Regions from separate parts of the Shinella sp. WSC3-e genome, predicted to be linked through region 1. Evidence: predicted binding sites of a transcription regulator. Region 1 holds the regulator's gene; each other region holds the start of a gene.
The links. Region 1 encodes PhoB, which activates phosphate uptake and scavenging genes when phosphate is short. Its sites were predicted from a motif close to TGTCATNNANCTGTCAT; they were not measured.
Positions count from the first base shown of each region.

Region 2: a site for PhoB is predicted at 2,071-2,087, ahead of AABF56_RS07920 (ceramide glucosyltransferase). Genes of this name have one in related genera too.
Region 3: a site for PhoB is predicted at 2,519-2,535, ahead of AABF56_RS08735 (UDP-2,3-diacylglucosamine diphosphatase). Genes of this name have one in related genera too.

Region 1 covers NZ_OZ000530.1:4,335,060-4,339,513, forward strand. Annotated here, with positions in the region: gene pstB (phosphate ABC transporter ATP-binding protein PstB) at 1-761, shown strand, start outside; gene phoU (phosphate signaling complex protein PhoU) at 809-1,537, shown strand; gene phoB (phosphate regulon transcriptional regulator PhoB) at 1,557-2,240, shown strand; gene AABF56_RS21260 (GcrA family cell cycle regulator) at 2,387-2,917, opposite strand; gene AABF56_RS21265 (aspartate aminotransferase family protein) at 3,341-4,454, shown strand, end outside.
Region 2 covers NZ_OZ000530.1:1,560,043-1,564,496, reverse strand. Annotated here, with positions in the region: gene AABF56_RS07930 (MFS transporter) at 1-123, opposite strand, end outside; gene AABF56_RS07925 (TetR/AcrR family transcriptional regulator) at 243-833, shown strand; gene AABF56_RS07920 (ceramide glucosyltransferase) at 841-1,992, opposite strand; gene AABF56_RS07915 (cysteine hydrolase family protein) at 2,376-2,921, opposite strand; gene AABF56_RS07910 (GlxA family transcriptional regulator) at 3,023-3,976, shown strand; gene AABF56_RS07905 (serine/threonine protein kinase) at 4,108-4,454, opposite strand, start outside.
Region 3 covers NZ_OZ000530.1:1,723,765-1,728,218, forward strand. Annotated here, with positions in the region: gene dgcA (N-acetyl-D-Glu racemase DgcA) at 1-309, shown strand, start outside; gene AABF56_RS08730 (MFS transporter) at 279-1,496, opposite strand; gene AABF56_RS08735 (UDP-2,3-diacylglucosamine diphosphatase) at 1,604-2,440, opposite strand; gene AABF56_RS08740 (NADP-dependent malic enzyme) at 2,674-4,454, shown strand, end outside.

The DNA of each region.
Region 1 (4,454 bases):
ACATTTCCTACAAGATGATCGGCAAGGACGTCTCGGTCTATTACGGCGACAAGCGCGCCCTCTACGACGTCAACCTGAACGTCCGCGAGTATACCGTGACCGCCCTCATCGGCCCGTCGGGCTGCGGCAAGTCGACCTTCCTGCGCACGCTGAACCGCATGAACGACACGATCGACGGCTGCCGCGTCACCGGCCGCATCACGCTCGACACGGACGATATCTACGATCCGGCGATCGACGTCGTGGAACTGCGCGCCCGCGTCGGCATGGTCTTCCAGAAGCCGAATCCCTTCCCGAAGTCGATCTACGAGAACGTCGCCTACGGGCCGCGCATCCATGGCCTTGCCAAGTCGAAGGCAGACCTCGACGCCATCGTCGAGCGGAGCCTGCAGAAGGCTGGCCTGTGGAACGAGGTGAAGGACCGCCTGCAAGAGGGCGGCACCGGCCTCTCCGGCGGCCAGCAGCAGCGCCTGTGCATCGCCAGAGCCGTCGCCGTCAGCCCCGAAGTCATCCTGATGGACGAGCCCTGCTCGGCGCTCGATCCGATCGCGACCGCCAAGGTCGAGGAGCTGATCCACGAGCTGCGCGCCAACTTCACCATCGTCATCGTGACGCACTCGATGCAGCAGGCGGCCCGCGTCTCGCAGCGCACCGCCATGTTCCACCTCGGCAACCTCGTCGAGGAGAACGACACCGACAAGATGTTCACCAATCCGGATGACCAGCGCACGCAGGACTACATCATGGGCCGCTTCGGCTGACGGCTGACGCTGAACCCCTGAACCCCGAGTGCATTAAGGACAAAGCCATGTCATCGAGCCATATCGTCTCCATCTACGACGAAGAACTGAAATACCTTTCCCGCCGCATCTCCGAAATGGGCGGCACGGCCGAGCAGATGGTGGCCGATTCCGTCCGAGCGCTCGTCACGACGGATGCCGCGCTGGCCCAGAAGGTCATCTCCGAGGACGTCATCCTCGACACCGCCGAACGCCAGATCAACGACAAGGCGATCGTCACCATCGCCAAGCGCCAGCCGATGGCGGCGGACCTGCGCGAGATCATGGGGGCGATCCGCATCGCCGCCGAGCTGGAGCGCGTCGGCGACCTCGGCAAGAACACCGCCAAGCGCGTCATCGCCGTCCAGAGCTCCGGCATGCCGCGCAAGCTGGCCCGCGGCCTCGAGCACCTCGCCGAGCTCGCGCTGATGCAGCTCAAGGAAGTGCTCGACGTCTACGCCACCCGCTCGATCGAGAAGGCCAAGGCCATCCGCGAGCGCGACGACGAGATCGATGCGATCTATACCTCGTTGTTCCGCGAGCTCCTCACCTACATGATGGAAGACCCGCGCAACATCACGCCCTGCACGCATCTCCTGTTCTGCGCCAAGAACATCGAGCGCATCGGCGACCATGCGACCAACATCGCCGAAACCATCTACTACATGGCGACCGGCTCGCAGCCGGAGGGCGAGCGTCCTAAGGACGATACCTCGACCTCCGTCGTCGCGGCCGGCGTCGCCGACGCGTCCGAGTAAAGAGAGCAGGATTCGCTTCATGGTGCCCAGAATTGCCGTCGTGGAAGACGAGGAGGCTCTCAGCGTCCTCCTGCGTTACAATCTGGAAGCGGAAGGTTTCGAGGTCGATACGATCCTCTCCGGTGACGAGGCCGAGATGCGCTTGCAGGAGCGCATGCCGGACCTCCTCATCCTCGACTGGATGCTGCCCGGCGTCTCCGGCATCGAACTGTGCCGGCGCCTGCGCCAGCGTCCGGAAACCGAGCGCCTGCCGATCATCATGCTGACGGCGCGCGGCGAGGAGAGCGAGCGCGTGCGCGGCCTTGCCACCGGCGCGGACGACTATGTGGTCAAGCCCTTCTCGACGCCGGAACTCGTCGCCCGCGTGCGGGCGATGCTGCGCCGGGCCAAGCCCGAGGTTGTCTCGACGGTGCTGCGTTGCGGCGACATCGAGCTCGACCGCGAGACACACCGCGTCCACCGCCGCACCCGCGAGGTCCGCCTCGGCCCGACGGAGTTCCGTCTCCTGGAATTCCTGATGACCTCGCCCGGCCGCGTCTTCTCGCGCTCGCAGCTTCTCGATGGCGTCTGGGGCCACGACATCTATGTCGACGAACGCACCGTCGACGTGCATGTGGGGCGCCTGCGCAAGGCGCTCAACTTCGCCAACATGCAGGACGTCATCCGCACCGTGCGCGGCGCGGGCTATTCGCTGGAGGCCTGAGCGAACGGGATTCCTCCCAAGGACGGAAATGGGCCCTCAGGGGCCTGTTTGCGTTTGTGCGGGGCCGGCGGATGAGGGGCTATCCTGCGCCGCAAACGAAAACGGACCCTTTCGGGCCCGCATCGCATGTCCTGCCGTGGGAAACGTTACCGCATCCGCCGGCGCTCGGCCGAGGGCTGGTAGGCGAGGCGCTGGTGGTAGGTGCAGTAGGGCGAGTTGTCCGGGGACTCGTTGCCGCAGAAGTGGAAGTCGTCGTTGAGCGGGTCGCCGATCGGCCATTTGCAGGTGCGTTCGGTGAGCTGGGTCAGCTCCAGCCGGCGCGACATCGGCACGACCACGTTGTTGCCGTTGGCCGGAACCGGGAGCTGCTCGGCCTGCGTCTCGAAATCGATCTCTTCCTTGGGGATGGTGTTGCCGGCCGGGCGGGCGACGGCACGGGTGGTGACCGGACGGGCCGCGAAGTTCGACGGGCGCGGCGTCGCCGGGGCCGGGCGCTTCGGGCGTGCCGCGGCCTGCGTGCCGCCGGCCTTGGCGCGGCCGGGCAGGTTCAGCCGGTGCACCTTGCCGATGACTGCGTTGCGGCTGACGCCGCCGAGCTGCGCCGCGATCTGGCTCGCGCTCAAGCCCTCGCTCCAGAGTTTCTTGAGTTTCTCGACGCGCTCGTCTGTCCAGTTCATGTTTTCGTCTCCGCTCGGCGCCCAGGATGCGGGAATCCCTCGTCGTGTTCCGGACGGGTCCGGAACCTGAACGCCCTAACTCTTTTGGTGACTAGTTCCGCCGCATGCAGTCTAGTAATTGGTCTTTAACCTAGAGACCGGTGGACTCTGTGACAAGAGTCGCCGGAATCCGGGCGAATCGATTTCGGAGTTTTCCCCAACTTGCTGGTCGGGTGTGACTCGATAGAGACACCTTCCGTGCGTGCCGCGAATCCTCACCTTGCGGGATGTTCAGCGCCATTTCGGGCGCGATTTTGTTGACATCCCAATGGGAAATGCCGATAGTGCGGCATGCCGCCGAAAGGCGGCTTTTGGTTTTTCTGAAGCCCGGAAAAGTCAAGCCGCATTCCTGTTTTTCCGCATCTCTTTTCGGAGGATCCGTGCATGGCCGATGTCGCGCCGCTCTATGAAACCTATATGCGTGCGCCGCTCAGGTTCACGCGCGGGGAGGGCGTGTGGCTGATCACCGAGGATGGCGAGCGATATCTCGATTTTGCCGCCGGCGTCGCCGTCAATTCGCTGGGCCATGCACATCCCCATCTCGTCGCCGCGCTGAAGGACCAGGCCGACAAGGTCTGGCACCTGTCGAACCTCTACGAGGTTCCGGGCCAGGAAAGCCTTGGCCGCCGGCTGACGGAGGCAACCTTCGCCGACAAGGTGTTCTTCACCAATTCGGGCGCCGAGGCGCTGGAATGTGCGATCAAGACGGCGCGGCGCTACCATTTCGCCAAGGGCCATGCCGGCAAGTACCACATCATCACCTTCGAAGGCGCCTTCCACGGCCGCACGATCGCGACGATCGCCGCCGGCGGTCAGGAGAAGTATATCGAGGGCTTCGGCCCCAAGGCGCCGGGCTTCCTCAAGGTTCCCTTCGGCGATATCGCGGCCGTCAAGGATGCGATCACCGAGGAAACGGCGGGCATCCTGATCGAGCCGGTGCAGGGCGAGGGCGGGCTGCGCCCGGTGTCGAAGGAGTTCATGCAGGAGCTGCGCCAGCTCTGCGATGAATACGGCCTGCTGCTCATCCTGGATGAGGTGCAGACCGGTGTCGGCCGCACGGGGCGCCTCTTCGCCCATGAATGGGCAGGGGTGACGCCCGACATCATGGCGATCGCCAAGGGCATCGGCGGCGGCTTCCCGCTCGGCGCCTGCCTTGCCACGAACGAGGCGGCGGCCGGCATGGTCGCCGGCACGCACGGCTCCACCTATGGCGGCAACCCGCTCGCGATGGCCGTCGGCAATGCCGTGCTCGACGTGGTGCTGGAAGACGGTTTCCTCGAGCATGTGCGCGACGTCGCGCTCGTCTTCCGCCAGGGGCTGGCCGCGCTGAAGGACCGTTTCCCCGACGTCATCGAGGACATTCGCGGCGAGGGCCTGATGCTCGGCATCAAGGCGAAGATCCCGGTCGCCGACCTGCTGAAGGGCGTGCGGGCGGAAAACCTGCTGGCCGTGCCGGCGGGCGACAACGTGCTGCGGCTGCTGCCGCCATTGACCGTGA
Region 2 (4,454 bases), 1.9 Mb from region 1:
CTGCGAGAGCATGGCGACGATGCCGATCGGCGCCATGGCGATGGGAAGGCGGGCGAGGAAGCCGGCGGCGGAGAACGACTTCGTTCCCGGCACGCTGAAAATTTCCTTGTAGGGGTTGGACATGGCCTGCTCCTGGAAAGGGACGGGTTCGATAATTACATACGCGGCGTATGTTGAAGAGATAGTTGCATACGTGGCGTATGTCAAATAAAATACGCGGCGTATGTGAATGAGGAGACGCCATGCGCAAGCCGCGTGAGGAAATGATCGCCGAAACACGGGCCAAGCTGATCGCCGCCGGACGGCAGGCCTTCGGCACGGTGGGCTATGCCGCCGCCTCGATGGACGATTTCACCGCCGGGGCCGGGCTGACGCGCGGCGCGCTCTACCACCATTTCGGCGACAAGAAGGGGCTGCTCCAGGCGGTGATCCAGCAGATTGACGCGGAAATGACCCTGCGGCTCAACCGGATCTCGGCCGCGGCGCCCGACCGCTGGCAGGGTTTTGTCGCGGAATGCGTCGCCTATATCGAGATGGCGCTGGAGCCGGAGATCCAGCGCATCATGTTCCGCGACGGGCCGGCCGTGCTCGGCGACGTCTCGCAATGGCCGACCAACAATGGCTGCATCGCCGCCCTCAGCCGCAGCATCGAGCAGCTGAAGGCCGATGGCGTGATGGGGGACATCGACACGGAGGCGGCGGCCCGGCTGATCAACGGGGCGAGCAGCCATGCCGCCCTGTGGATCGCCAAGTCCGACGATCCGGAGGAGACCTCCAGGCGGGCGGTCAAGGGGTTCCGGACGCTGCTGGAGGGGCTGCGCGTCAAGGGCTGAGGGCCGCCTACGGCCCTGCCGGCGCTTCCTTCAATTCGCAGGCATTCGTGCCTATCGTCATCGTGTTGCCGCGCCAGTCGATGGCGCCGCCGATCCAGGCGCGCAGCCAGATGGCCGGCATCATGGCGTCCCGCACCATCATCGCCGGCACGGACCACAGGGAAAGCCGCCAGCCCTTGGCAAGCGCAAGGGCGGCTTCCGGCAGGTAGAGGCCGGCGAGCACGAGCAGCACGGCGGGCAGGACCGGCGCAACGCCGAGGAGCACCGCGGCGAGCGCGAGAAGCAGCGGCGGGACGGCGCCGAGCAGGATTTCCGGGCTGAAGAAGGCGGGGAAGGTGACGCGGCGCAGGCGCGACCAGCGGCACTGGCGCGACCAGACCTCCTGCCCGGTGCGCCGCCCCAGCGGCTGCTCGAAGGGCGAGGAGACGAGGTGCACCTTGAGGCCGAGCCGGCTGACGAGCTTGGTGGAGGCGGCGTCCTCGGCGATCTCGGCGTTCAGCGCCTGGATGCCGCCATTGGCATCGAGCATCGGCTTGTACCAGAGCATGCTCTTGCCCTGCGCGAAACCGAGGCCGAGCGCCTCGCCGGCATATTGCCAGCGGGCCTGCTGGGTGTTGAGGAACATGCATTCCACCTCCGCCCAGAAGCCGTCCGGCCGCGAGCCGAGCGGCGTCGAGCAGACGAGGCCCGAATCGCTGCGCCAGCCGCCCATCAGGTGCCGGATATAATCGGGCGGCATCAGGACGTTCGAATCGGCAAGGATCACCCAGTCGTGCCGCGCCGCCTGCCAGCCCTTGACGCAATTGTTGAGCTTCGGATTGGCGCTGATGCGATCATCGCCGACAAGGATGCGCGCGGCGACATGCGGATGGGCGGCGGCCGCCGCCTCGATCAGCGGCACGATGGGATCGCCCGCATGGGCGACGCAGAAGAGCAGCTCGTAGTCCGGCCAGGTGAGGCGGAAGGCGCGCTCCAGCGTCTCCGCGGAGAAATTCTCGATGCCGCGCACGGGAATGACGATGGAGACGGGCGGTCTCTCCTCGATCTCGGGCGGCGCCGCGCCCGTCGGCTTCAGCCGCTTACCGGCGATGAGGATGCTGAGGAGGTTGGTGGCGACGAGGGCGCCCGAGGCAAGGGCCAGGGCCTGAGCCGTATCCATTCACGCGTACTCCGCTGGGCGCCGGATCACGATGCGGCCGCCGGGGTGCATTCACGCGCGAAGAGACACCATCGTCCCATGACAGGGGAATGACGGGCGGCGCGACGGGCTTTGGCGGGGGTGTCCGCGCTCCACAGACCGCGCCTGCCAGGGCCGGGCCATATGCGGCATCGTCTTCTTCCCTTCTCCCCCTGGGGAGAAGGTGGCCCGAAGGGTCGGATGAGGGGGCGATACGGACGAATCCTTTGCTTTTCTTGCCTTCGCCATCCCCCTCATCCGCCTGCCGGCACCTTCTCCCCGCGGGGGAGAAGGGGATGTGGCGACGGTTTCCTTGCCTGTGCGATAGCCCTTGCGCCCGGGGCAGGGACGGCCGTTGCCGGGGATTATGACAGGAAATCGGCGGTCGTGGTGACCTTGCCGTAGCCGAATTCCAGCGCCGACATGATGGTGGCGTGGACCTGGGCGGCCGGGACGAGCGAATCACCGAAGGCCTTGTCGCGCGTGGCGCAGGCGTCGTGCACGACGGTGAGGTTGTAGCCGAGGTCGGCGGCGGCGCGCGCCGTCGCGTCGATGCAGACGTCGCTCATCGCGCCGACGACCACCACGTCCTCGATGCCGCCGTCCCGCAGCGTCTCGTCGAGCGCCGTCCCGCGGAAGGAATTCGGATGGTTCTTGACGATGACCGTGTCGTCTTCGCGCGGCGTGACGGCCGGGATCGGCTCGATGCCCTCCGTGCCCGGGGCGAAGAGCGGCGAGGCGGCTTCCTTCGCGACGTGGTGGACATGGATGATCCGGTCGCCCCTGCCGCGCCCGGCCTCGACGATACGCGCGGCATTGGCGGCGGCGGCATCGATGCCCGCCAGCGCGAAGCTGCCGGAGGAAAGATAGTCCTTCTGGAGGTCGACGATGATGATGGCGCGCTTGCTCATGGCGGTTCCTTCTTGCAGGCGATGGACGATGTGGACATTCTGCCCCCGGCCTGCCATCTCTCGCCATTGGCGGGACCGACATAATCCGGGGTGAAAGTGACATGGCGCGTGCAGCCGAGATCGGACTGGTTCTCTATCCCGGCGTGCAGATGGCCGCCGTGCTCGGCATGACCGATCTCTTCCGGTCGGCGATGGAACTCGGCCGGAAGAAGGGGCGGGCAGGGCCTCTCCTCACCGTCAGCCACTGGCGGCTGGAGGACGGCGTGCCGGTGCGGGTGGACGCGGAGGGCGACGCGGCGTCGCGTCCCTGCGTGCTCGTCCTGCCGCCGGCGCTCGGCGATCCGATCCGGCGCGAGGAGGCGGCGCCCTTTGCCGCCTGGCTGCGCGAATGCCATGCGGGCGGCATCCAGCTCGCCTCGATCTGCGCCGGCGCCTTCCTCCTGGGCGAGACGGGGCTTCTCGCCGGCCGCACGATCACCACCAACTGGGTGATCGCCGAGACGTTCGAACGGCGGTTTCCCGACGTCACCGTCGATACCGACCGGCTGCTCGCCGACGACGGCGACATCGTGACGGCCGGCGGCGTGATGGCCTGGGTCGATCTCGGGCTGAAGCTCATCGACCGCTTCCTCGGGCCGACGATCATGCTGGAGATCGCCCGGCAGTTCGTCATCGATCCGCCGGGCCGCGAGCAGCGCTATTACAGCACCTTCTCGCCGCGCCTCCTGCATGGCGATGCGGCGATCCTGAAGGTGCAGCATTTCCTGCAGGCGAGCGAGGCGCGCGAGATCGGCCTCGACCTGCTCGCCGCGCAGGCCGGGCTGGAGGAACGCACCTTCCTCAGACGCTTCCGCAAGGCGACGGGGCTGACGACGACGGACTATTGCCAGCGCCTGAGGGTGGCCAAGGCCCAGGAGCACCTGCAGTTCACCACGCGCTCCGTCGACCGCGTGGCGCTCGATGTCGGCTACAACGATCCCGGCGCCTTCCGGAAAGTCTTCGCCCGCATCGTCGGGCTGACGCCGGGGGAGTATCGCAAGCGGTTCCGTTCGTGAGCGCGCGCGGCTGACGAGGTGCCCCCCTCTGGCCTGCCGGCCATCCCCCTTGAGGGGGAGATGGCCGGCAGGCCAGAGGGGGGATTGCGGCACGCTCCACCCTACACTCGCGACTGCCGCTCCTTAGGGTCTCACCCCGTATCGGGCGCCCCTCCCGGCCGCGGGCGGTTGCGCACCACGGTGACGGTGCAGGGGGCGTGGGCGGCGACCTCGCCGGAGACGCTGCCGAGCATGGAGCGCATGGCCGATTCGGCGCGCGCGCCCATCACGATGTGGTCGACATAGTTTTCCCGCGCATAATCGAGGATGGCGTCGGCCGGCGAGACGGCCTCCAGCACATGGAAGGTGATGCCGCCGCCGGGGACGGCAAGGCCTGTCGACCAGGTGCGCAACTCGACCAGGCGCAGCACATGCTTGTTGCGGCCTTCCTCGTCCAGCGAGGTGTCGATGGCGATGCGGTTGATCTTCAAGACGTTGA
Region 3 (4,454 bases), 2.1 Mb from region 1:
AGCGTGCACCAGGCGCAGGACGTCCGGGAACTTGCCGACCGCTACGACGCCATCAACATCAAGCTCGACAAGGCCGGCGGGCTGACGGAGGCGCTGGCGCTGCGCGAGGCGGCGAAGGAGAACGGGCTGAAGGTCATGGTGGGCTGCATGGTCGGCACGTCACTCGGCATGGCGCCGGCCGTTCTGCTGGCGCAGGGCGCCGATTTCGTCGATCTCGACGGCCCGCTGCTGCTCGCCCGCGACCGGGAGCCGGGCCTCACCTACGAGGGCTCGACCGTCTATCCGCCGGACGCCGCGCTCTGGGGCTGAGCGCGCGGCGCGACGATGCGGCCGGCGACGACCGAGACGAGGCCGGCCGCGGCGACGAAAGACATCAGGTAGAAGCCGTGAACGCCGTACCAGCTGAAGGCATAGCCCGAAACGAAGGTGGCGAGGGCCGTGAAGACGCCGGTATAGAAGAAATAGAGCCCCTGCGCCGCCGCTTCCTGCTCCTCCGCCACGCGCTCCACCAGCCGGCTCTGCGCGCTCATGTGGATGAGCGCATAGGTGAAGGCGTGCAGACATTGCAGCGCGAAATAGCCGGAAAAGGACATCTCCATGGGAAAGAGGATCCAGCGGCCGACCGCCACGGCACAGCCGACCGTCATCATGGACCAGAGATTGAAGCGGCGCCGCAACTGGACGGCGAAGAGGAAGAAGACCACCTCGGCAAAAACGCCGGCGCTCCACAGGATGCCGACGTCCACCCCGCTGAAACCCATCTTCTGCCAGTAGATCGCCGAGAAGGCGAACAGCATGGCATGGCTCGCATTGACGAGCGAGACGCCGATCAGCATGAGCTGCACATCCGCCTGCCGCAGCGTGCTCTTCGTCGGCATGGTGGCGATCGCGGCGATCGGCGACGGGCGGCGCGGCTTGCCGATCCTGGGGGCGATCACCGCGCCGAGCACCGTCAGCACGAAGGCCACCGCCATCGCCGGCAGCACCATGGCGCCCCCGTAGAGCCCGGCAAGCCAGCCGCCGATCATCGTCGCGACGATGAAGGCGAGCGAGCCCCACAGGCGCATCTTGCCGTAATCGAAATTCCAGCGCCGCACGCCCGATAGCATGATCGCCTCGGTGATAGGCACATAGGGCGAATAGACCGCGCCCTGCAGCGTGTAGAGCAGCAGCACCGGCCAGAAGGACCCGGTCGCAAAGAGCGCGAGCGCCGTCGAAAGCGACAGCAGCGCCGACCAGAGCAGCACGATCGAACGCTCGCCGATCCGGTCCGCGATGATGCCGGCCACCGGCGCGGTGAAGACGCGCACGAACATCGGCACGGCAAGGACGACGCCGATCTGGAAGTCGCTCATCGACAGCGTTTCCAGCCAGACCGGGAAGAACGGCAGCGCAATGCCGTTGACCATCATCGGCGCGCAGAAGACGAGAGCGATGCGCGCGGCGAAGAACGGCGGCGCGCCGGCGGTCACGGTAAACCCGGAAGGGGCATTCATTGGCGGGGAACCTGCGTTGGAACGCCCCGGCTCTAGCATGCCGACGTACGTACGCCAATGCGCTATTTCTGCCCGCGGGCCGGAAGGCCGAACAGGTGAAAGCCGGCTTACGCCGCCTCCGGCTCCCGGGTTTCGATCGCCAGCATCCGGCGCGAGACCGGAACCACCTCGGCAGGGCTCGATGCGAGCATCTGCCAGGTGATCAGCTCCATCTCGCCGTCGTGATGCTCGGCGATCGCCGTGCAGCTCTCCACCCAGTCGCCGCTGTTGATGTAGCGGATGCCGTCGATCTCGGTGATGACGGCGTGGTGGATGTGGCCGCAGATCACGCCGTCGGCATCGTGGCGCCGCGCCTCCTCGACGACCACCTTCTGGAACTCGCCGATGAAGTTCACCGCCGTCTTCACCTGCTGCTTGGCCCAGGAGGAGAAGGACCAGTACGGCAGGCCGAGCCGGCGGCGGATGGCGGCGAAGACGACGTTGATGGCGATGGCCGCGTCATAGGCCCAGTCGCCGAGATAGGCGACGACGCGGGCATGGCGCACGACGACGTCGAACTCGTCGCCATGCAGCACGAGGTAGCGCTTGCCGTCGGCAGCCTCGTGGATGATGCGGTCAGCCACTTCCACGCCGCCGAAATGGGTGCCCGGGAAGTCGCGCAGGAACTCGTCGTGGTTGCCGGGAATGTAGATGACGCGCGTGCCCTTGCGCGCCTTGCGCAGAAGCTTCTGCGTGACGTCGTTGAAGGCCTGCGGCCAGTACCAGTTGCGCTTCAGGCGCCAGCCGTCGACGATGTCGCCGACGAGCACGATCGTCTCGGCTTCGTGATGCCGCAGGAAGTCGATCAGGAAGTCCGCCTTGGCCGCCTTCGATCCCAGATGCACGTCCGAGATGAACAGCGTGCGGAAATGGCGGACATTCGGGTCGGCGAGGGTCGCGGTCATGCGTCTGTCTCCGGGTGGCCGGCCGCCGCGGTGGTCGTCGTAAGGGGCGGCTTTCACCCCGTTGAAAACCAGACTCCTGTTTCAGATTGATGACACACCTATGCCTTTTTCGATGGCAAATAGGCATTGCACAGACCGCTGATTGCGGCTTTATGGAAGACTCGGAAAACCACGTCGCGGCGGTTTCGTGCAAAGAAGGGCCGCAACAAAAACAGCATATGGCAGGGAGCATCATGAGCACGGGTGACAAATCGCGGACGCAGGACGGTCCGGCAAGCGGCGACATCGACCAGCAGGCCCTCTTCTTCCACCGTCACCCCCGCCCCGGCAAGCTCGAGATCAACCCGACCAAGCCGCTCGGCAACCAGCGCGACCTGGCGCTCGCCTATTCGCCCGGCGTCGCCGCGCCCTGCCTCGCCATCCGCGACGACGCCAACACGGCCGCCGACTACACGGCGCGCGCCAACCTCGTCGCCGTCGTCTCCAACGGCACGGCCGTGCTCGGCCTCGGCAATATCGGCCCGCTCGCCTCCAAGCCCGTGATGGAAGGCAAGGCGGTGCTCTTCAAGAAGTTCGCCGGCATCGACGTCTTCGACATCGAGATCGACGCCCCGACCGTGGACGAGATGGTCAACGTCGTCTCCGCGCCGGAGCCGACCTTCGGCGGCATCAACCTGGAAGACATCAAGGCGCCGGAATGTTTCGAGGTGGAGCGCCAGCTGCGCGAGAAGATGGACATCCCCGTCTTCCACGACGACCAGCACGGCACGGCGATCATCGTCGCCGCCGCGGTCCTCAACGGCCTGGAGCTCGCCGGCAAGGCGCTTTCCGACGCCAAGATCGTCGCCTCGGGCGCGGGCGCGGCCGCGCTTGCCTGTCTCAACCAGCTCGTCTCGCTCGGCGCGAAGGTCGAGAACATCTGGGTGCACGACATCGAGGGCCTCGTCTACAAGGGCCGCGAGGCCCTGATGGACCAGTGGAAGAGCGTCTATGCGCAGGAGACCGACAAGCGCCAGCTCTCCGAGACCATCGACGGTGCGGACGTCTTCCTCGGCCTGTCGGCCGCCGGCGTTTTGAAGCCGGAGCTGCTCGCCCGCATGGCGGAGAAGCCGCTGATCATGGCGCTCGCCAACCCGACGCCGGAAATCATGCCCGAGGAGGCGCGCGCCGCCCGCCCGGACGCGATGATCTGCACCGGCCGCTCCGACTTCCCCAATCAGGTCAACAACGTCCTCTGCTTCCCCTACATCTTCCGCGGCGCGCTCGATTGCGGCGCGCGCACGATCAACGAGGAGATGAAGATGGCCGCCGTGCGCGCCATCGCCTCCCTCGCCCGCGAGGAAGTGTCCGACGTCGCCGCCCGCGCCTATTCCGGCGATACGCCGAGCTTCGGCCCGAACTACCTCATCCCCTCGCCCTTCGACCAGCGCCTCATCCTGCGCATTGCGCCGGCCGTCGCGCGCGCGGCGGCCGAAACCGGCGTGGCGATGCGCCCGATCACCGATTTCGACGCCTATCTCGACCAGCTCAACCGCTTCGTCTGGCGTTCGGGCTTCATCATGAAGCCGATCTTCGCCGCCGCGAAGAACGCTGCCCGCAAGCGCGTGATCTTCGCCGAAGGCGAGGACGAGCGCGTGCTGCGTGCCGCCCAGGTGCTGCTGGAGGAGGACATCGCCAAGCCGATCCTCATCGGCCGCCCGCAGATCATCGAGACGCGTCTCAAGCGCTACGGCCTGCGCATCCGCCCGCAGACCGACTTCGAGGTCGTGAACCCCGAGGACGATCCGCGCTACCGCGACTATGTCGACGACTATTTCCGCATCGTCGGCCGCCGCGGCGTCATCCCGGAAGCCGCGCGCACCATCGTGCGCACCAACCAGACGGTCATCGGCGCGCTGGCCCTCAAGCGTGGCGAGGCCGATGCGCTGATCTGCGGCGTCGAGGGGCGTTATGCCAAGCACCTGCGCGACGTCAGCCAGATCATCGGCAAGAAGGAGGGCGTGCTCGACTTCTC